Regions from separate parts of the Glutamicibacter sp. genome, predicted to be linked through region 2. Evidence: riboswitches for the same ligand, from Rfam matches in the RefSeq annotation. Region 2 holds a riboswitch; the other holds the start of a gene.

Region 1 (9,905 bases), on a different contig from region 2:
TTATCGACGCCGCCGTGCAGTCCGGAATCGGGTTCAATCCCGACTACAACGGCGAGCAGCTGGAGGGCGTTTCTAAGGAGCAGATCAACGTTGTTGACGGCGAACGCATCAACACCTGGAAGGCATACCTGAAGCCGGTGCGCGAGCGCATTGAAATCATCACGGGTGCCGAGGTGCATTCGGTGATCCTGGAGTCCGGAACCGCGGTTGGCGTGCGCTACCAGATCGACGGGCAACTGCAGGAGCTGCGCGCAGATGAGGTGGTGCTCAGCGCCGGCGCCCTGGGATCCCCGCAAATCCTGTTGCGCTCCGGCATTGGCCCGGCTGCCGAGCTCGAGGCTGCGGGCGTTATCCCGCTGCATGAGCTGGACCAGGTAGGCAAGAACCTGCATGACCACCTGCTGGCCCCGGTGATCGCCGAAACCACCACCCGGGCGATTCCCGCCCCGCGTGCCGGGGTTTCGGTCTCGCAATCGCATATGTTCGCCAAGTCCCGCGAGGGCCTGGACCGCCCCGATACCCAGCCGATCTTCTTCGCCGTGCCCATGTACTCCCCGGGCATGGAGCCGATCGACGGCACTGCGTTCACCTTGCATTCCGGGATCGTCACCCCGCACAGCCGCGGCGAAATCACCTTGAGCGGTCCTGGATTGGCTGATCCGGTGAATATCGATTTGAATGCGCTGGATGATCCGCGGGATATGCAGGCATTCCTGTTTTCGATGAAGCAATGCCGCGCGATGGTGGAGCAAGATGCCTTGGCCCAGAACTGGGGAGCCAGGGAAATCTACCCGGGCGACGAGGTGCGCGGCGACGAGCAGTTGGCGGATTACATCCGGAACAACGTGGTGACCTACCACCTCCAGGTGGGTACCTGCCGCATGGGCACCGATCCTCAGGCCGTGGTGGATCCCCAGTTGCGGGTACGGGGCCTGCAAGGGCTGCGCGTCATCGATGCCTCGATCATGCCCAAGATCACCACCGGCAACACCAATGCGCCTGCCATCCTCATCGGCGAGCTGGGAGCCAAGTTCCTGGTTTCGGATCTGGGGCTCTGAAACACGGCGCGCTTTCGCCGCGGCCGTGGCCAGGGCGAACAAGTCCTCCATTCCAAGGGGCGATGATTCCGTGCACCGGGTTGAGCGATGGAACGCGCCTAATCTGCGTGTGAGATTCATCGAATAAACCGCTTCAAGTTGAAATCGTTTCCGATTGAAATGATATTTTGAAGGAATGAATGAACACCGGATTCCGCAGTTCCAATGGAACTCGCTGAGCTACCTCACCGCCCGCGCCGGACGCATCGGCACCCAGGAGCTCACCGAGCTGATGGAATCCGAGTCCCTGGCCCGGCATCATTTCACCATCATCTGCGCCCTGGATGAGTTCGGCGGCATCTCCCAGAACGACCTGGCGGCACGTTCGAATCTGAACCGCGGCCACCTGGTGGCATACCTCGATCAACTGTCGAGCCGTGGAATCCTGGAACGCAACGTCGATCCGGAAGACCGACGCCGCAACGTCATCAGGCTGACCGCCGAGGGCAGGACGTTCGCTGCCCGGGCGATGAAGGCTGCCCGGCACAACGAAGCGAAGGTCTTTGGCGCCTTGGACGCGCAGCAGCAAGTCCAGTTGCGCACCCTGCTTCAGCTGGTCGCTGCGCAGGACGGCGAGGTGCACCAGTGAAACGCCATCTCAGGGAAGTCGTGCAGCGCAGCGTCGTCGTGGCCCCGCACCGCCCGTCGATCATCCCGGCGGCCAAGGCGACGCTCAGCCTGGCCGTGCCGCTGATCCTGGTAGCAAGTTCTTCACGCCTGGACTGGGCGATGTACGCCGCGTTCGGCGCCTTCTGCGCGGTCTTCGGCCGCTTCGATGCCTATGCGCCGCGTTTCTGGCAGCAGCTATCGGCGGGCATCGTGCAGATCCTCGCAATGCTGCTGGGTACATATTTCTCGTTCATCGACGCGCCGTTCCTGGTGCGTGCGCTGGTCCTGGCTGCCATCGGCTTCGGCGCGAACTACGTCTCCCATGCCGCGCGCTGGATGCCGCCAGGCCCGATCTTCGCCGTCTTCGCCGGTGGCGCCTGCTTGAGCATCCCGGCCAGCGCGCAAAGCTTCACTGGGGTGCTGCTGGTGGGCGGCGGAACGATGGCCTTCAGCGTGCTGCTGATGCTTGGCCTTTCGCTGCGGAAAGCGAATCTGCGCCATACCCTTGGCTCTGGCTACTCCTGGTCGCCCACAGAACGGGCGATGGCTGAATCGATCCAAATGGGCTCAGGCGTACTGCTCGCGGGCATCGTTGCCTACCTGGTCGGCGACGGCCATTGGTACTGGGCCAGCCTCGGCGCGATCGCTGCGGTCACCGGGGCCGACGCCTATGCGCGCCTGGCCCGCGGGCTCCAGCGTTGCGTAGGCACCTGCATCGGCGTAGCGCTGACCGCCATAGTTTTCGCCTTCGATTCCCCCATCTGGGTGATCCTGGCTGCCGCGCTGGCCTCGCAATTCATCATCGAGCTGGTGATCCTGCGCAACTATGCGGTGGGCATGGTCTTCATGACCGTTACCGCGCTGCTCATGGTCCATCTGGTCAGCCCTGAACCGGCCGCGTCCCTGCTCATCGACCGCATTTCCATGACGGCGCTCGGGGCCTTGGTGGGCGCGGTGCAGAGCGTCATCATCTCGCTGCTCGTGGCTCGCCGGCGCCAAGGCTGAACGCTGGGAGCTACCAGTGCTCGGTGATCACCTGCGCTTCGAGCTTGCCGGCCTCGATGGAGATATGGCGGGCTAATTCCAGGTCCAGTGTTCCCAGGTGCTCGGGCTGGTTGTGCGTTAGGCGCAGCTCGACGATGGTGACCCGCCAATCCAGGTGCGGATGCCGGTTGCCCTGCTCGGCGCGCAGGCCTACCTGGACAATGAACTGCAAGGCTGTGCTCGCGGAATCGAAACGGTAGGCGGCCCGCAAACCCAGGTCATCACGCTTCCAATCGGGCAAGGCCCCCAGCCTTTGGTCGAATTCGAAGCGCGGTAACGGACCGGTTGATGTCATGGTTCTTTCCTCCAAGGCGGCAGCTGGTCGAACTTTGCTAGTGTTTGCTGCCTGCAGCCATGATCGCATCGACTCCGGCCATTGCGGTAGCGATCCCAGCGTCTATGCAGTTAGGCTCCGGCATCTGGTGATGCCGGAGCCTAACAGATAGGGCTGGTGCGCGCGGGGCTACTGGCGGATGTCCTCGGAGACCTGCGCGGCGGTTTCCTCCTCGCGCATGGCGAAGGATTTCGCATCACGGTAGGCCGCGGCCTCGTAGCGTTCGTGCGATACCTTGGCCAGGTGCGCGGCGCGCAGTGCCTGGTGCTGCGGGTTGCGGCGGATGTACAGGTAGCCGGCGCCCAGGATCAGGAACCATGCCGGGGTGATCAGCAGGGCGCTGAAGGTATCGGCCTGGGTGGTCAAAGCCCACAGGATGAAGCCGAAGAAGCCGAGTACCACGTAGGGCATTGTGACCCCGCCGGGCACCTTGAACTTCGAGGCATCGTGCAGGTGCGGGCGGCGTGCGCGGAAGAGCAGGTAGCTGAGCAGGATGATGGTCCACACGAACATGAAGCACAGGGCCGAGACGGTGGTGACCAGGGTGAAGGCGCCCATCACCGAGTCGCCGCTGTAGAGCAGGGCGACGCCGGCCAGCAGGAACATGCAGGAGAACAGCAGCGCGTTCTTCGGGACCTTGCGGCTTGAGAGCTTGGCGAAGCCCTTGGGCGCATCGCCTTCCATGGACAGGCCGCGCAGCATGCGCGAGGTCGAGTAGATGCCCGAGTTGGCGCTGGAGGTCGCGGAGGTGAGCACCACGAAGTTGATGATGCCCGCGGCGCCGGCCAGGCCGGCCAGGGCGAACATGCCCACGAACGGGGACTGCTCGGCGGAGAACAGGTTCCACGGTTCGACGGTCATCAAGATGATCAATGCGCCCACGTAGAAGAACAGGATGCGGACCGGGATCGAATTGATCGCCTTGGGCAGCGTCTTTTCCGGGTCCTTGGTTTCAGCTGCGGTGGTGCCGACCAGCTCGATGCCCACGAACGCGAACACCGCAATCTGGAAGCCGGCGACGAAGCCCATGAAGCCGGTGGGGAACATGCCGCCCTCGGTCCACAGGTTGGAGAAGGAAGCGGTGGCCGAGTCGTGTTCGAATCCGGTGATGATCATGACCAGGCCGACCACGATCAGCGCGCCGATAGCCACGATCTTGATCAGAGCGAACCAGAATTCGGTTTCCCCGAAGGCCTTCACGGTGGCCAGGTTCAGCACCAGCAGCAGCGCGATGCACCCCAGCGCCGGGATCCACAGCGGAAGGTCGCCCCACCAGAAAGCGACGTAGTGGGCGATGGCCACCACGTCGGCAATGCCGGTGACAACCCAGCAGAACCAGTAGGTCCAGCCGGTGAAGAACGCCGCCCATGGGCCCAGCAGGTCCCCGGCGAAGTCGGCGAAGGTCTTGTATTCGAGGTTGCTCAGCAGCAGCTCGCCCATGGCGCGCATGACGAAGAAGAGCATGAAGCCGATGATCATGTAAACGAAGATGACCGACGGGCCGGCGACCGAAATGGTCTTGCCGGAGCCCATGAACAGGCCGGTGCCGATAGCGCCGCCAATGGCGATCAGCTGGATGTGACGATTGGAGAGTCCGCGCTCGAGAGTGGGATCAGAACTGGTGGTACTCATGCTGGTTGCCTTCCAGGAGTGTGGCGTGACGCCCTGAAGTTGTTCTGCCTCCAAGCCATCATGGCTTGGAGCGCAGGAACTCGCTTCGTTGAACACGTCCGATTTGGAGGATTCCAGCTGGCGTGCCCGGCAAGCTGCGCAGAGAGCAGGAGCCAGGTAAGCCACGGGGAGTACCTCGAAACCGGTGCGCTCGGTGCGGCACTGTTCTTGGTCCCTCCCCAATCTGTATATCTACCTGAGAGTTTTCACTTCGGCCCGACTACTGGGCGAAGCTTGCTCCTTCGGTGAGCACGGTGGAGCCGCGCTGCTTTCCAGATTTGCCTCTTCGTGGCGGTACGGGTGCCTGAGAGTTTCCCGGGGAGGAAATTGCTCCTACGGCGCCCGCCCTTGGCATGGGCGGATCTCTCCCGCCACGTATCAACGGCATATGTGGTGATTGCCATCACAGTATGCCCAGAAAATAAAACGTGGTGCAAGTCGCAATTTCACATTTCGGGCCCCGGATAACCGCTTGGTCACGCCAAATGGGGAAAGCGGCGGGTGAAATAGGGGATTTTCCGCTTCGTAACGATTCGGGAAGAAGCGCCATGAATACTCCAAAGCGGGGCATCGGATCAACCGATGCCCCGCTGTGGAAGTCCGGAGGGCTACTTTCCGAAACTTCGCAGTCGCAACGAGTTCAGTACCACCAGCACCGAGCTGGCTGCCATGGCGGCTCCGGCGATCATCGGGTTCAGCAACCCTACGGCCGCAATTGGAATGCCGGCAGTGTTGTAGGCGAAAGCCCAGAACAAGTTCATCTTGATGGTGGACAGGGTCCTAGCCGATAGGTCGATGGCCTGCGTGACCTGATGCAGGTCATTGCCCATCAGGGTAATGTCCGCGGCTTCGATGGCCACGTCGGTGCCCGAGCCCATCGCGATGCCGAGGTCGGCCTGTGCCAGTGCTGGCGCGTCATTCACGCCATCACCCACCATGGCCACGACCTTGCCCTGCTCCTGCAGCGACGTGATCGCCTTGGCCTTGTCGGCAGGGAAGACCCCGGCAAATACATCCTCGGCCTTGATGCCTACCTGGGCGGCGACCTCGGTAGCCACCGACTGGTTGTCGCCGGTCAGCAGCACGACGCGCAGGCCGCGTTCCTGGAGCTCGGCAATAGCTTTCGCGGAGCTGTCCTTGATCTTGTCGGCCACCGAGATCACTGCCTGGAACTGCTGGTCCACCGCGACCAGGATGGCGGTAGCGCCGGCCTGCTCGGCTTCCTCGAGCATGGCCCTGGCGGAGGCATCCAAGGAGGTGCCCTGGGCTTCAAGCCAGCTGAAGCGGCCTACGGCAACACGATGCCCGTTGACCGTGCCGACCACGCCGCCGCCTGGATCCGAATCGAAGTCGCTGGCCTCGGGCAGCGGGCCCAAGTCCGCTGCGGCCTTGGCGATGGCCTGGGCGATCGGATGCTCGGAATGGTGCTCCACGGCACCGGCCAAGGCCAGGGCCTCATTGGCATCGACCCCGTCGATGGCCTGGGTGCCCTGATGGGTCATTACCCCGGTGGTCACGGTGCCGGTCTTATCCAGCACGATGGTGTCCAGCTTGCGGGTATCTTCAAGGACCTGCGGGCCGCGGATCAAAATACCCAGCTGCGCGCCGCGTCCGGTACCGACCAGCAACCCGATCGGGGTCGCCAGGCCCAATGCGCAGGGGCAGGCGATGACCAGCACGGCTACCGCAGCGGTGAACGCCTGGTAGGTATCGCCGCTGGCAAAGAACCAGATCACGAAGGTGAGCAGCGCAATGGCCAGTACGATAGGCACGAAGACGGAGGAAATCCGGTCGGCCAGGCGGGCAATAGGCGCCTTGCCTGATTGGGCTTCGGACACCAGCTTGCCCATCTGGGCCAGGGTGGTATCCGCGCCAACACGGGTAGCCTCGATCACCAGCCGGCCCGAGGCATTCAAGGTCGCGCCGGTGACTTCATCGCCGGCCGCCACCTTCTGCGGTACCGATTCGCCGGTCAGCAGCGAAGTGTCTACCGCGCTGGCGCCGTCAAGGACCACGCCGTCGGTGGCGATCTTCTCGCCGGGGCGCACCACGAAATGGTCCCCGACCTGCACCTGCCCGGCAGGGATTTTCACTTCCGTGCCGTCACGAAGCACCACTGCATCCTTGGCCCCCAAGTTCAGCAGGGACTTGAGCGCATCGGATGCCGAGGACTTGGCGCGGTGCTCCAGGAAGCGGCCCAGCAGCAGCAAGGTGGCCACGACGCCGGCCGTTTCAAAGTAGAGCGCATGCTCGGACATGGACATGCCGATATGGGCGGTCAGCTGCGGATCGAGGATCAGCTGCACGGCTGAGAAGAAGTAGGCTGCGAGCACACCGAGGGAAACCAAAGTGTCCATGGTCGAGGCCAGGTGCCGTGCGTTCACTGCCGCTGCCTTGTGGAAGGGCCAGGCGCCGTAGAAGACCACGGGCGTAGCCAGCGCGAAGGCGACCCAACCCCAGTGCGGGAACTGCGCTGCGGGAATCATGGAAATGATGAACAGCGGGATGGTGAAGATCGCGGAGACCAGCAGGCGGCGCAGCAGGTGGTTGGGCACCAGGTGCTCGTGCCCGCCATGCTCATGCTCCCCATGTCCCTGGTGGTCCGAACCGGCAGGCTTGGGCGGGTGCTTGAGGGAGGCGGTATAGCCGGCGGCTTGCACCGTATCGATCAGTGCCTCATCGGTGACATCGGCTGGGACCTGGACCTTGGCGGTTTCCAGGGGCAGGTTCACCGTCGCGCTGACTCCGGGCAACTTGCCGAGTTTGCGTTCCACCCGATTCACGCACGAGGCGCAGGTCATTCCCTGGATGTCCAGATCGACGGTGCGCAACTCGGGGAATGTTTCATGCGGGGCATGGGAAGTCATGATTTACGACCTTGCACTTTCTTGCCGTTGTGGCGTGGTGCCTGGCTTTTTGCGGCTAGGCGTTAATTGCTTCGACGGTGTAACCAGCCTCGTCGATGGCATTGCGAATGCTTTCTTCGCTTACGGTTGCGGTGGTGGTGACGTTGGCGGTGGACACGCCCTTGGCATCGAGGATCACTTCAACCTCTTGTACCCCTGGAAGCTCCTTGAGCTCCTCGGTGACAGAGGATACGCAGTGGCCGCAGGTCATGCCGGAAATCTTGATTTCCAATTGGCTGGTCAGCGGGGTGCTCTGCTCACGGGGAATGATCTGCAGGCCCTGGTTGGCGTTCTTTTCCGAGGAGCATCCGCAATTGCAGTTGTGGCTCATGATCTTGCTCTCTTTCAATGAATTCTGTGTGAATTGGAAATGGGTGTTTCGGGACGCTCTTAGCGCACCAAACGGGATATGGCGGCCGTGGCCTCGGCGATTTTGTCTTGCACGATGGATGGATCGCCCTTTTCGATGGAGGACTTGGCCGCATCAACCACGCAGTGGCCGATGTGGTCATCGATGAGCTGCACGCTGACCTTGTGCAATGCCGCGTTAATAGCGGAGATCTGGGTCAGGATGTCGATGCAGTACTTGTCGTCATCTACCATCTTGGCCACTCCACGCACCTGGCCCTCAATGCGCTTCAAACGTCGTTCCAAGGCGCTTTTGTCCGCGTGATAGCCGTGGTGCTCGGCTGCTTCATGTGGCGTGTGGTTGGTATCCATATCTCGATCATACCCCTAGGGGGTATTAAGTCAAGTACCCCCTAGGGGTATCCAGCATCCCCCAGTCCGGGAGGGAAGCACGGTAGGATTTCACCCGTGAGCCACAACGAACTTCATGTGCGTCCGATTTCCGGCACCGAGCACTCAGCATTCCTTGAGACCGCCCAAGACGTCAGCTTCCTGCAGCGTCCCGAATGGGCTCAGGTCAAGGGCGGCTGGCGCGGCGAATCCCTCGGCTGGTTCGAGGAAGATGACCTGGTAGGCGCCGCACTGGTACTGCATCGCGCAGCCCCGGTCATCAAGAAGACCCTCGCCTACATACCCGACGGCCCGATCATCGACTTCGGTACCTACGCACCTGAACGGGTCATCCGGCCGCTGGCCGCCTACCTGAAGAATCGTGGCGCATTCCAGCTGAAGATGGGCCCGGGACTGACCGTGCGCACCTGGGGTGCCGCTGCGGTGCGCAAGAACCTGGGCAAGGAAGGCTTCACCCAGCTCGCTGACCTTGAAGCCAAGAGCTCCTCGGGCACCGCGCTAGCGCTGAATGACGCCTTGTTGGAAATGGGATTCTCCAAGGAAGATGTGGGCCTGGACTTCGCTGCGGGCCAGCCGGAATTCGTGGCCCGCGTGGCGTTGCAAGATGATGCCGGCAACCAGCTGGACGTAGACCAGGTCATGGCCAGCTACTCGGCGACCACCCGCAACGAGACGCGCAAGGCGCTGAAGAGCACCTTGGAAATCGAAATCGGCCAGACCAAGGACATGGCCCGCTTCCATGCCCTGTACAACCACACCGCGGACCGCCAGGACTTCACCGGCCGCCCGCTGGGCTACTTCGAAAAGATGCACACCGTGCTCAATGAAGCGGTGCCCGGCTCCTGCACCCTGTACATCGCCAGCAATGAAGGCGTGGACTTGGCCGCATCCATTGTCATCCGTTCCTCGAACCTGGCCTGGTACCTGTACGGCGCTTCCTCCTCGGAACAGCGCAAGCTGTTCGCGCCGAAGGCGATCATGCAGCATATGGTCATCGATTCCATCGAGGCCGGCTGCCGCTACCTGGACCAGGGCGGCGTGAGCGCGACCCTGGACAAGGAGCACCACCTCTCGGGGCTGACCAAGTTCAAGACCAACACCGGCTGCGACATCGTGCAGACCAACGGCGAATGGGACCTGGCGCTGAACAAGCCACTGGCGTGGGCCTTCGAAAAGTACATGAACTGGCGCAAGAAGTAGGGAAAACACCACTTTGGCAATCGATCCAACCCAGCCATTTGTCCCGGTCATCCTCGGCGGGGACATCGGCACCTACACCCTGGCGCGCGAATTCTACGAGGCCTACGGCGTGCGGTCGGTGGTCCTGCCGGCTGCGGGCAACGGCGTTATCGAGCACTCGGTAGCCATCGAGCTGCGCCCCATCGGTTCCATGGCTGACGAGGCCCGCGTGGTCACGGCCCTGGCCGAGCTGGCCGATGAGCTGAAGGCCGCGGCGGATCGGCCGCTGATGCTCTTCGGCTCCCT
Region 2 (9,905 bases):
TGCCGTACAGCGGCATGCCGGCTTCAAGGCGCAGCGAGTCGCGGGCGGCCAGGCCGCAAGGAACCAGCTCGTGGTCCTTGCCTGCTTCAACGGTCTTCTCCCAGAGGGCAGCCGCATCCCCGTTTTCGATGATCAGCTCGAAGCCGTCCTCACCGGTGTAGCCGGTGCGGGCCAGCAGCACGTTGATGCCGCCGAGCACGAGCTTCACAGCTGCGTAATACTTCAGCTCGGTAACGGCCTGGACGGTTGCCTCGTCGGCAGCCAGCTTGCTGACAATCGCCTCGGCATTCGGTCCCTGGACTGCGATCAGCGACTGGCGGCCCGAAGCGTCGTCCACGACGACGTCGAAGTCCGCAGCGCGGGCAGCCAGCTCGGCGGCAACCACCGGGGCGTTGCCGGCGTTGGGCACAACCAGGAACTTTTCCTCTTCCAGGCGGTAGACGATCAAGTCGTCGATGATCTTGCCCTCGGCGTTCAGGATCAGCGAGTACTTTGCCTTGCCGATCTTCATGATGCTCAGGTTGCCCGCCAGCGCGGTGTTCAGCGCCTTGCCGGCCTCCGGGCCGCTCAGGTAGACCTCGCCCATGTGGGACAGGTCGAACAGGCCAGCGGTGCAGCGCACGGCCTTGTGCTCAGCCAATTCCGAGCCGTACTTCAGCGGCATGTCCCAGCCGCCGAAGTCGGTGAAGTTGGCGCCAAGGGCTTCGTGCTGGGCGTGCAGTGCGGTGTGCTTGAGTGCTTGGGTAGTCTCAGTCATCTCTAACTCTTCCTTAGTCTTCGAAGGCTTCGGGAGCCGGGCAGGAGCAGATCAGGTTGCGGTCGCCGCCGGCGCCGTCGATGCGGCCCACGGTTGGGAAGTACTTGTCGAACTTCAGGGTCGATACCGGGAAGGCAGCCTGCTCGACCGAGTACTTGCGGTCCCAATTGCTGTTGACCACAGCGGAGACCGTGTGCGGAGCGTTGCGCAATGGGGATTCTTCGATGCTGTAGGCACCGGAGAGGACCTCGTCCATTTCCTGGCGGATGGTGATCATCGCTTCGATGAAGCGCTCGATCTCGCCCAGGTCCTCGGATTCGGTTGGCTCCACCATCAGGGTGCCTGCCACAGGGAAGGACAGGGTCGGCGCGTGGAAACCGAAGTCGATCAGGCGCTTGGCCACGTCCTCGGCGGTGACCCCGGTCTTGGCGGTCAGTTCACGCAGGTCCAGGATGCACTCGTGGGCGACCAGGTCCTTGTTGCCGGTGAACAGAACCGGGAAGTGCTCGTTCAGGCGCTTGGCAATGTAGTTCGCGTTCAAGATCGCGTGCTTGGTGGCTTCGGTCAACCCGTCCCCGCCCATCATCGCGATGTAGGCCCACGAGATTGGCAGGACGCCGGCCGAACCGAAAGCGGTAGCCACAACCGGCACGCCGTCACGCTCGGAGTAGGTGCCCGAAGCATCGCCTGGCAGGAATGGCAGCAGGTGCTCGCCAACGCCGATTGGGCCAACGCCCGGGCCGCCACCGCCGTGCGGGATGCAGAAGGTCTTGTGCAGGTTCAGGTGCGACACGTCGCCACCGAACTTGCCTGGCTGGGCCAGGCCAACCATGGCGTTCATGTTCGCGCCATCGATGTACACCTGACCGCCCGCGGCGTGGACCTTGTCGCAGACCTCGCGCACATCGGCGTCGTAGACGCCGTGGGTGGATGGGTAGGTGATCATGATGGCTGCCAGGACGTCCTTGTTGGCCTCGATCTTGGCATCCAGGTCGTTCGCGTCGATGGTGCCATCGGCTGCGGTCTTCACGACCACCACGCGCATGCCGGCCAGCACTGCCGAAGCGGCGTTGGTGCCGTGGGCCGAGGCCGGAATCAGGCACAGGTCGCGCTGGCCTTCGCCGCGCGAGCGGTGGTAGTCCGAGATGGCCAGCAGGCCTGCGTACTCGCCCTGCGAGCCAGCGTTCGGCTGGATCGAAACGCCGGCGTAGCCGGTGATTGCGGTCAGGCGGCCTTCCAGATCGGTGATCAGCTCGCGCCAGCCCTCGGTCTGCGCTGCAGGTGCGTATGGGTGGATCGAGGCGAATTCAGGCCAGGTGATGGATTCCATCTCGGCGGCCGAGTTCAGCTTCATGGTGCACGAACCCAGCGGGATCATGGTGCGGTCCAGGGCCAGGTCGCGGTCCGAAAGCCGGCGCAGGTAGCGCATCATCTGGGTCTCGGAGGAGATGGTGTTGAAGATCGGGTGGGTCATGAAGTCGCTGGTGCGCACCTGGCCGGCCGGGATCTCGAAGCCTTCCGGAGCTGAGAGCTGCACGCCGAAGACCTCAAGCAGGGTCTTGACTACGCCCGAGGTGGTGGCCTCGTCGGTGGAGATGCCCACCTGGGTATCGCCGACCTTGCGCAGGTTGATGCCTGCCTCGATGGCCTTGGCAATGATGGCATCGGCGTTTTCGACGTTCACCACAACGGTGTCGAAGAAGGAGTCCGAAGCCAGGGTGTAGCCGCCGGAAACCAGCGAGCTGGCGATGACCCGGGCGTGGTTGTTGGCGCGCGAGGCGATCTGCTTCAGGCCGGCTGGGCCGTGGTAGACGGCGTACATCGAAGCGCAGATGGCCAGCAGGGCCTGTGCGGTGCAGATGTTGGAGGTGGCCTTTTCGCGGCGGATGTGCTGCTCGCGGGTCTGCAGTGCCAAGCGGTAGGCAGGGACTCCGGCGTCATCCACCGAAACGCCCACCAGGCGTCCTGGCATGGAGCGGGTCAGGCCATCGGCAACAGCCATGTAGGCGGCGTGCGGTCCGCCGAAGAACAGCGGCACGCCGAATCGCTGGGTGTTGCCCACGGCGATATCGGCACCCTGCTCGCCCGGAGGGGTGATCATGGTCAGGGCCAGCAGGTCGGCAATCACGGTAACCATGGCGCCGGATTCCTTGGCGGCGGCGATGATCGATGCGTGGTCTGCGATCGATCCGTCGTTGCCTGGCTGCTGCAGGACGATGCCGGAGATGTCGCCCTCTGGCAGGCCTGCGGAAAGGTCGGCAACCTCGACTTCGAAGCCCAGCGCGTCAGCGCGGCCCTGCACGACCTTCAGGGTCTGCGGGAAGATGTTGGAGTCCAGGACGGTCTTGCCCTTGGACTTCTTCTTGTTGGCGCGGCGCATCATCAGCACGGCTTCGGCGGCAGCCGAGGATTCGTCCAGCAGCGATGCGTTGGCGATCGGCAGGCCGGTCAGGTCCATGACCATGGTCTGGAAGTTCAGCAGGGCTTCGAGGCGGCCCTGGGAGATTTCTGGCTGGTACGGGGTGTAAGCGGTGTACCAGGCTGGGTTTTCCACGATGTTGCGGCGGATCACAGCTGGGGTGATGGTGTCGTAGAAGCCCTGGCCGATCATCTGGGTCTTCATGACGTTCTTCGAGGCAAGCGCACGCAGGTGGGCTAGGGCTTCGGTTTCGCTCAGGGCATCGGGGATATCCAGTGCGGAGTCCTGGCGGATGTCTGCCGGAACGGCGGTGTCGATCAGTGCTTCCAGGCTGTCGTAGCCCAGAGTCTGAAGCATGGTGGTTACGTCGGAAGGACGTGGGCCGATATGGCGTGAGACGAATTCAGTATTCGCTGGTGCCGAAGTCTGCGTGATGGTCATGGTGCTGGTATCTCCATGGGATCTGTCTTGGCGCATGCCAAAGGAAGGTCTTTTTACCTCCCCATCCCTGTTGCATAACCTGAGAGTTTTACGCATCCAGCAAACCAAGCCGGGCACTTGCACCTTCGGTGAACCGGAACGGGCCGGTTTCTTTCCAGAGTTGCCTCATGATGGCGGTACGGGTGCCTGAGAGTTTCCTGGGGAGGAATTGCTCCTACGGCGCCCGTCCATGGTGTGAACGGGACTCTCCCGCCATCCGTCTATGGCGTGTGCTGCCGGTCGGAGACCTGCAGCACACCACCATGTTACCTGCCCCGCTCCCAAGGTCAAACAGGAGCGGGGCCAGGATAGGTCATAAATGCGTTCAGTTTGCGTCGGCAGTTAAACGGATGTAATCGGGATATTTCGCTGACAAGGAATCGCCCGAAGATGTACCGGTGATCCGGCGCTTGACCCACGGAGCCAAATGCTCTCGGGCCCAGCCCAGTTCCTGCTTCAGCTTTTCACCGCGCGAGTTCACGGCCAGTGCTGGCAACGACGGCTGCTGGATCTTGGAAGACCAGTTTGCCTCGGTGATCCGATGGGTGCCGAGCACGTCCAGGACCTTCGCGGCCATCAGCGTGTGGCCCAGCTCGTTCATGTGCAGCCGATCCACCGCCCAGTAGCGCAGATCGGAGAATTCACGCCACCGCCAGTAATCGGCGATCACCGCGCCGTACTCGTCCGCGATTTCGCGAACCTTCTCGTTGTAGATGGCCGTGCGCGGACGGGTCTTGGAGAACAGCGGCGATTCTACGGTGTCGAAACCGGTGAACAGCACGACCGCGCTTCCGGCGTCGGCAAAGCGCCGCACCATGCCTTCATAGCCGCGCATCAGCGCATCCAGGTCAGCCTTGGGACGCAGGATGTCATTGCCGCCGGCATAGATGGTGACCAGGTCCGGAGCCAGCGCAAGCGCCTGATCCAGTTGCTGGTTGATCACCTGCCCGATCTTCTTGCCGCGCACCGCCAGGTTGGCGTATTCCCAGTCGCCTTCGGCGCAGAGCACCTCGGATACCCGGTCTGCCCAGCCGCGCACCTGGTTAGGGCGGGTCGGATCCACATCGCCAACGCCTTCGGTGAACGAGTCACCTAGTGCCACATACTTCTTCACTTCACTCCTGTTTCGTTCCATGCCCGGCGGGCCGGCTACGCGTTGCTGCCGGCAGCCTGGGCCGACATGTTCTTCTGCATGATCAGCTGGCGCGCCAACTGGCTGAGCTTCACTCCGGTGGAGATTTCCTTGACGCCTTCATTGCGCGAAGGGATGAAGCCGAAGCCCAGCTGGTGGGCTGGATCGGCGAAGGCCAGCGATGAGTTCGCACCGTCGTGGCCGTAGGCGAAGATCGATCCGTAGTTGTTGCGCGCGGTGGCCTTCATGAACCCCAGGGCGAAGGCCTGCAGCAGCCCATTGGTCCGGTCATGGCCGTAGACCAGTTCGGTGGAAACCTGGGACCAGGTCTCGGCGGTGAGGAATCCGCGGGTGGCTCCCAGTGCTGGAACGGCGCCGAAAGAGGCGGCATAGATTGCGGCCAGGCCTTGGGCATTGGCGACCGCTCCCATGGACGCCGGGCCCAGTTCGCGCACCTGCGGCGCGTTGGCAAGTTCGTGCCAGTTGTAGACCGGGCCATCTTCCAGCGCGAAACCGGATGCCGAATTCACGGCTAGTCCGGCCGGAGAAAACGGGTCGAAGAATTCCGGTGCGGCCTCAGCGCCCGGCAATACATCGCGGTAGCGCGATTCCAGCGCGGGTCCCTGGCCGATGAAGGCCTCGGCTCCCAGCGGCTTGCGGATGCGCTCCTCGAATACGTCCTTGAGTTCCTTGCCGGTGACCCGGCGTACCAGTTCTTCCATGAGCACGCCCATGGTGATCGCGTGGTAGCCGACAATGTTCTGGCCCAGCGGCCAGACGCTTGGCATGGAAGCCAGCACCTTGGCGTATTCGGCGGAGTTCAAGAGGATCTCGCTTGGCACGCCCCCGGGCACGCCCAGCACGCCGGCCTGGTGGCTGAGCACCTCCCCGACGGTGAGCTGGGATTTCCCGTTGTCGCCGAATTCTGGCCAGTAGGTGGCCATTGGCGCGTTGGGGGCAATCAGCCCATCTTGCACCAGCAGTGCCACGACCAGTGCGCTCAGGCCCTTGGTGCAGGAGAAGACACAGGTCAGCGCATCACCAGAGAGGTGATCGCCGACGCTGTGGCTGAGCACCAATTCGCCGCGGTGGTACACGGCCAGCTGTGCCGAATAGCTGTCTTCCTCAGCGGCTCGCGCCTCTAGTGCTTCTGCCAGGGGCGCGAAATCTTCAGTGATCACCGATTGCATCTAAATCCTTAAAGTGCTTGTCTCTCATCAACTAACCCTAACCGCATTGATCCCATTTCTGGATGGTTCCACACGCTGATCCGTCTCCAAGCATATAGGTATGTCAGCTCACACCTTCGGGGAGTTTAAGCCACTAATCGACGTATCGATACCGCTCATCCCGGAGGTCTGTGAGCCAGCCCTGAAGCCGGTTTGCCCGCTTCATGCGCTGACCCTAAAGTTGTAATGTTTGCCTACAAAATTGAAGGAGATGATCTCGATCGCATGACTGTGAACAGTGACACGGCCGTTACCCACGGCAAAGAAACAGAACTCCACAGGGTGATTGGCCCGAAGCTGCTGCTATTCCTCATCATGGGCGATATCATCGGCGCTGGCATTTTTGCCATCACCGGCAAGGTTGCCGGCCAGGTGGGTGGAGCCGCGTGGCTGCCGTTCCTGATCGCTTTCACGATCGCGACGCTCACCGCCTTCAGCTACCTCGAACTAGTTACCAAATACCCGCACGCAGCGGGTGCCGCCTTGTACATCCACAAGGCCTTCGGCATCCACTTCGTCACGTTCCTGGTGGCCTTTACCGTTGCCTGCTCGGGTATTACCAGTGCCGCCACTTCAGCCACCCTGGTGGGGCGCAACCTCCTGATTGGCATCGGCCAGTTTGTCGAGGGCGTTCCCAACACCCCCGAAGCGGGCATGTGGGCGGCTATTGCGGTCATCGTGATCCTTGCGGTCATCAACTTCCGCGGCGTAGGCGAAAGCGTGAAGTTCAACCTCGTTCTGACCATAGTTTCGCTGGCTATCATGGCCGCGATCATTGGCATCGGCTTCGCCGTTATCGCCTCGGGCCACGGTGACATTTCCCGCCTCGTGGTCTTCGAGACCCCGAGCGACCGCAGCGTCTTCGCTGCCGTGACCATGGGTACTGCCATTGCGTTCTTCGCAATGGTGGGCTTCGAGGACTCGGTGAACCTGGTTGAGGAAACCAAGAACCCCAAGAAGACCTTCCCGAAGATCATGCTCATCGGCTTGGGCATCTGCGCATTCATCTACATGCTGGTGGCCGTCACCGTCATCATGGTGATCCCAACCGGCGACCTGCTGAACCCGAAGAACCCTGATGCCGGCATCCTGCTGGACGTTGTGCGCATCGGCCTGCCGAACCTGCCAGTTGACGCGATCTTCCCGTTCTTGACTGTCTTCGCTGTGGTTAACACCGCGCTGATGAACATGCTGATGGCTAGCCGGCTGCTCTACGGCATGGCCCGCCAAGGCGTGCTGCCGCAGTTCTTGGGCAAGGTGCATTCGACCCGGCGCTCGCCATGGGTTGCGATCCTGTTCAGCACCGGGCTGGCCATTGCGCTGGTGGTCTACGTGAACCTGAACAACGGCAACAGCATCGTCGGCTCGCTGGGCGGCACTACCGCACTGCTGCTGCTGTGCGTGTTCGCCGTAGTCAACATTGCCCTGCTGGTGCTGCGCCGCGACAAGCCAGAAGCTGGTGCGTTCCGCGCTCCGACGATCATCCCGATCCTCGGCGTGTTCTTCTGCCTGTTCCTTGCCGGCCCATGGGCCCGTTCGCGCGAGGACTGGGTCCAGTACGAGATTGCCGGGCTCCTGCTGGTTATCGGCGTTCTGCTGTGGGCAGTGACCTGGTTGGTCAACCGGATCAACTACAAGAAGGGCGTCATCGAAACCCGCCCGGGAGAGTACTGATCCATAGCTGTTAAGGCAGTGATGCCCGCCAATTTTGGCGGGCATCACTGCTTTAAGCGCGTTTTCTATGCGGTCTGCTCGATGGTTTCTTGGCGGAAACGAAGCTTCAGGCCGCGTTCGGTGCTCTGCCACCACGAAGTAACAACGAGCACCGGGCCGCCTGCAGGCTTCATGCGATATGCGAGCAGCACCATCTGCGCATCCACTTCTCGGGCCGCAAGGACCTGCACCGCACCGGTGCTTGGCAGATTCGCCCCGGATTCCAGCATGGTTCGGACCGTGGCCACGTCCAGCAGGCCGCCATAGCGGGTCACTTCCTGGTAGCCAGGATGCAGGAAGTCGTTGAGTTCAGCGAAACTGGTGCGGATCTGCGGGTCAAGGAAACCTTGTTCCAGCTCGTAGACGGTGGCCGCGATGTCCACGCCAGGTTCCGGTGCGGCAACGGTTTGCCCAGCGGGTACCTGCACTGCATCCTCATCAGCTGGAGCACTGGAAACCGCTGGGCCGCCGGCGGCAGTGTAGCCCGGTCCCGCCTCTACGGCAGTCCCCTGCTGGTGCGCGGTGGCAGCTGCGCGCGCGTGGTCGTCAGCGGCTTCATTCAGCTCGTGGCCGGCATGGCCCTTGACCCATTCAAAGGTGTATTTGCGCCCGGCAATGGCCCGGTCAAGTTCCTTGAGGATGTCCTGGTTCAGCACCGGTTTGCCGTCGGCCTTTTTCCAGCCCTTTTTCTTCCACCCCGGCATCCACTTGCTGATGCAGTTGATCGCATACTGCGAATCGCACAGGATTTTCAGTTCTTCTTCTGGCAGGTGCTCGGTGGCTCGGAAGAGTTCGAGCACCGCTTGGAGCTCCCCCATGTTGTTGGTTCCGTGGTCCCAACCGCCAGCGGCCCAGTTCTCCTGGTCCACGTACCAGGCCCAACCTGCTGGTCCGGGGTTTCCTAGGGCTGATCCATCCGCAGCTGCAATGATCGTCATGGTTTAATCCTGCCACGTTGATGCCTGCCCAACACTCCATGCATCGGGCCATGTCGCCAGCTAATGCTTGCAAAGTGAATCACAGCTTCCACCCGGATCCATGCCTAGGATTGGGACGTGAAGAAAATTCTGCCTGTATTGGCCACCCTGGTCCTTGTTCTATCCGCATGTGCTGGTCCCTCGATCGATGAGCTGCGCGAGCAGGATCCCCAGGGCCATACGGCGTGCGTGCACTTTGGCGGGGGCTTGGTTGACCCCGAGGGTATCGGCGCAACGAATATGAAGAAAGCCGCCGATCATGGCGCGAAGGCGTCCACCGAGCAGATCAGCACTGCAGTAGCCACCGATGAATCCGGCGATCCCAAGATCACTGACCTAGCCGCTTTCCAGGAGGCTTGCGAGGGGCAAGGCTTCGACTTCGAATAGAGCAGATCGACCCAGGACGCCATCCAAGTGGTGGTGTCCTGAGCCGATATGCCATGGGTTCCTGGCGCGCTTAGGCAGGATAGAGCGGGTTGTGCCCTGCCTGGACTCGCTCTTCGGCCCGGACTTCGCCCGGTGCCGTGCCGTTCAGGAACGGACCGTTCTCGGCGAGCACTTCTCGGCCCGGCGCTTCGAGCCAGTTCGCCAGGTCCGGCCCCTTGGGGATGATCCGGGTCGGGTTGATGTCCTCATGAACCACGTAGTAGTGCGCCTTGATTTGCTCGAAGTCGATGGTGTCGCCAAAACCAGGGGTCTGGAACAAATCCCGCGCATAACCCCAGAGGTTAGGCATGTCGATGAGCTTGTTGCGGTTGGTCTTGAAGTGGCCATGGTAGACCGGGTCGAATCGCACCAGGGTGGTGAACAGCCGAACGTCGGCCTCGGTGATGTAGTCGCCCATCAGGAAGCGGCGGGTGGACAGCCGGTCTTCGAGATAGTCCAAGGTGGTGAATAACCGGTCGTAGGCATCGTTGTAGGCCTGCTGGTCCCCCGCGAACCCGGCACGGTAGACGCCGTTGTTCACTTCGGTGAAAATCCGCTTGATCAACGGGAGCATCTCATCGAGCTGGTCATGCGCAATGAGGTCCGGGGCCCCTGCACGGTGGAATTCCTTCCACTGCGTGGACATGTCCCAGGTGATCTGCGGGTAGTCGTTGGTGACGACGGCGCCGGTGGGGATATCGACGATTGCCGGCACGGTGATGCCGCGAGGGTAGTCGGCAAAGCGCTTGAAGTAGTTCTCCTGAACCCGCTC

What was found. A riboswitch is a leader RNA that binds a small molecule or an ion and turns the genes downstream of it on or off. The one in region 2 is predicted to bind glycine.
Region 1: another riboswitch for glycine. It lies ahead of cycA (D-serine/D-alanine/glycine transporter); the one in region 2 lies ahead of gcvP (aminomethyl-transferring glycine dehydrogenase).

Annotation. Positions count from the first base shown of each region.
Region 1 covers NZ_JBOGEG010000003.1:22,187-32,091, reverse strand. Annotated here, with positions in the region: gene ACRDT3_RS03780 (GMC family oxidoreductase) at 1-1,058, shown strand, start outside; gene ACRDT3_RS03775 (MarR family winged helix-turn-helix transcriptional regulator) at 1,234-1,686, shown strand; gene ACRDT3_RS03770 (FUSC family protein) at 1,683-2,711, shown strand; gene ACRDT3_RS03765 (4a-hydroxytetrahydrobiopterin dehydratase) at 2,722-3,045, opposite strand; gene cycA (D-serine/D-alanine/glycine transporter) at 3,214-4,716, opposite strand; glycine riboswitch at 5,038-5,136, opposite strand; gene ACRDT3_RS03755 (heavy metal translocating P-type ATPase) at 5,364-7,622, opposite strand; gene ACRDT3_RS03750 (heavy-metal-associated domain-containing protein) at 7,678-7,992, opposite strand; gene ACRDT3_RS03745 (metal-sensitive transcriptional regulator) at 8,052-8,381, opposite strand; gene ACRDT3_RS03740 (lipid II:glycine glycyltransferase FemX) at 8,478-9,620, shown strand; gene ACRDT3_RS03735 (carbamoyl-phosphate synthase) at 9,634-9,905, shown strand, end outside.
Region 2 covers NZ_JBOGEG010000053.1:1,461-11,365, forward strand. Annotated here, with positions in the region: gene gcvT (glycine cleavage system aminomethyltransferase GcvT) at 1-757, opposite strand, end outside; gene gcvP (aminomethyl-transferring glycine dehydrogenase) at 771-3,617, opposite strand; glycine riboswitch at 3,782-3,879, opposite strand; gene ACRDT3_RS18210 (SGNH/GDSL hydrolase family protein) at 3,982-4,758, opposite strand; gene ACRDT3_RS18215 (serine hydrolase domain-containing protein) at 4,806-5,969, opposite strand; gene ACRDT3_RS18220 (APC family permease) at 6,243-7,691, shown strand; gene ACRDT3_RS18225 (RNase H family protein) at 7,757-8,668, opposite strand; gene ACRDT3_RS18230 (hypothetical protein) at 8,786-9,094, shown strand; gene ACRDT3_RS18235 (glutathione S-transferase C-terminal domain-containing protein) at 9,165-9,905, opposite strand, start outside.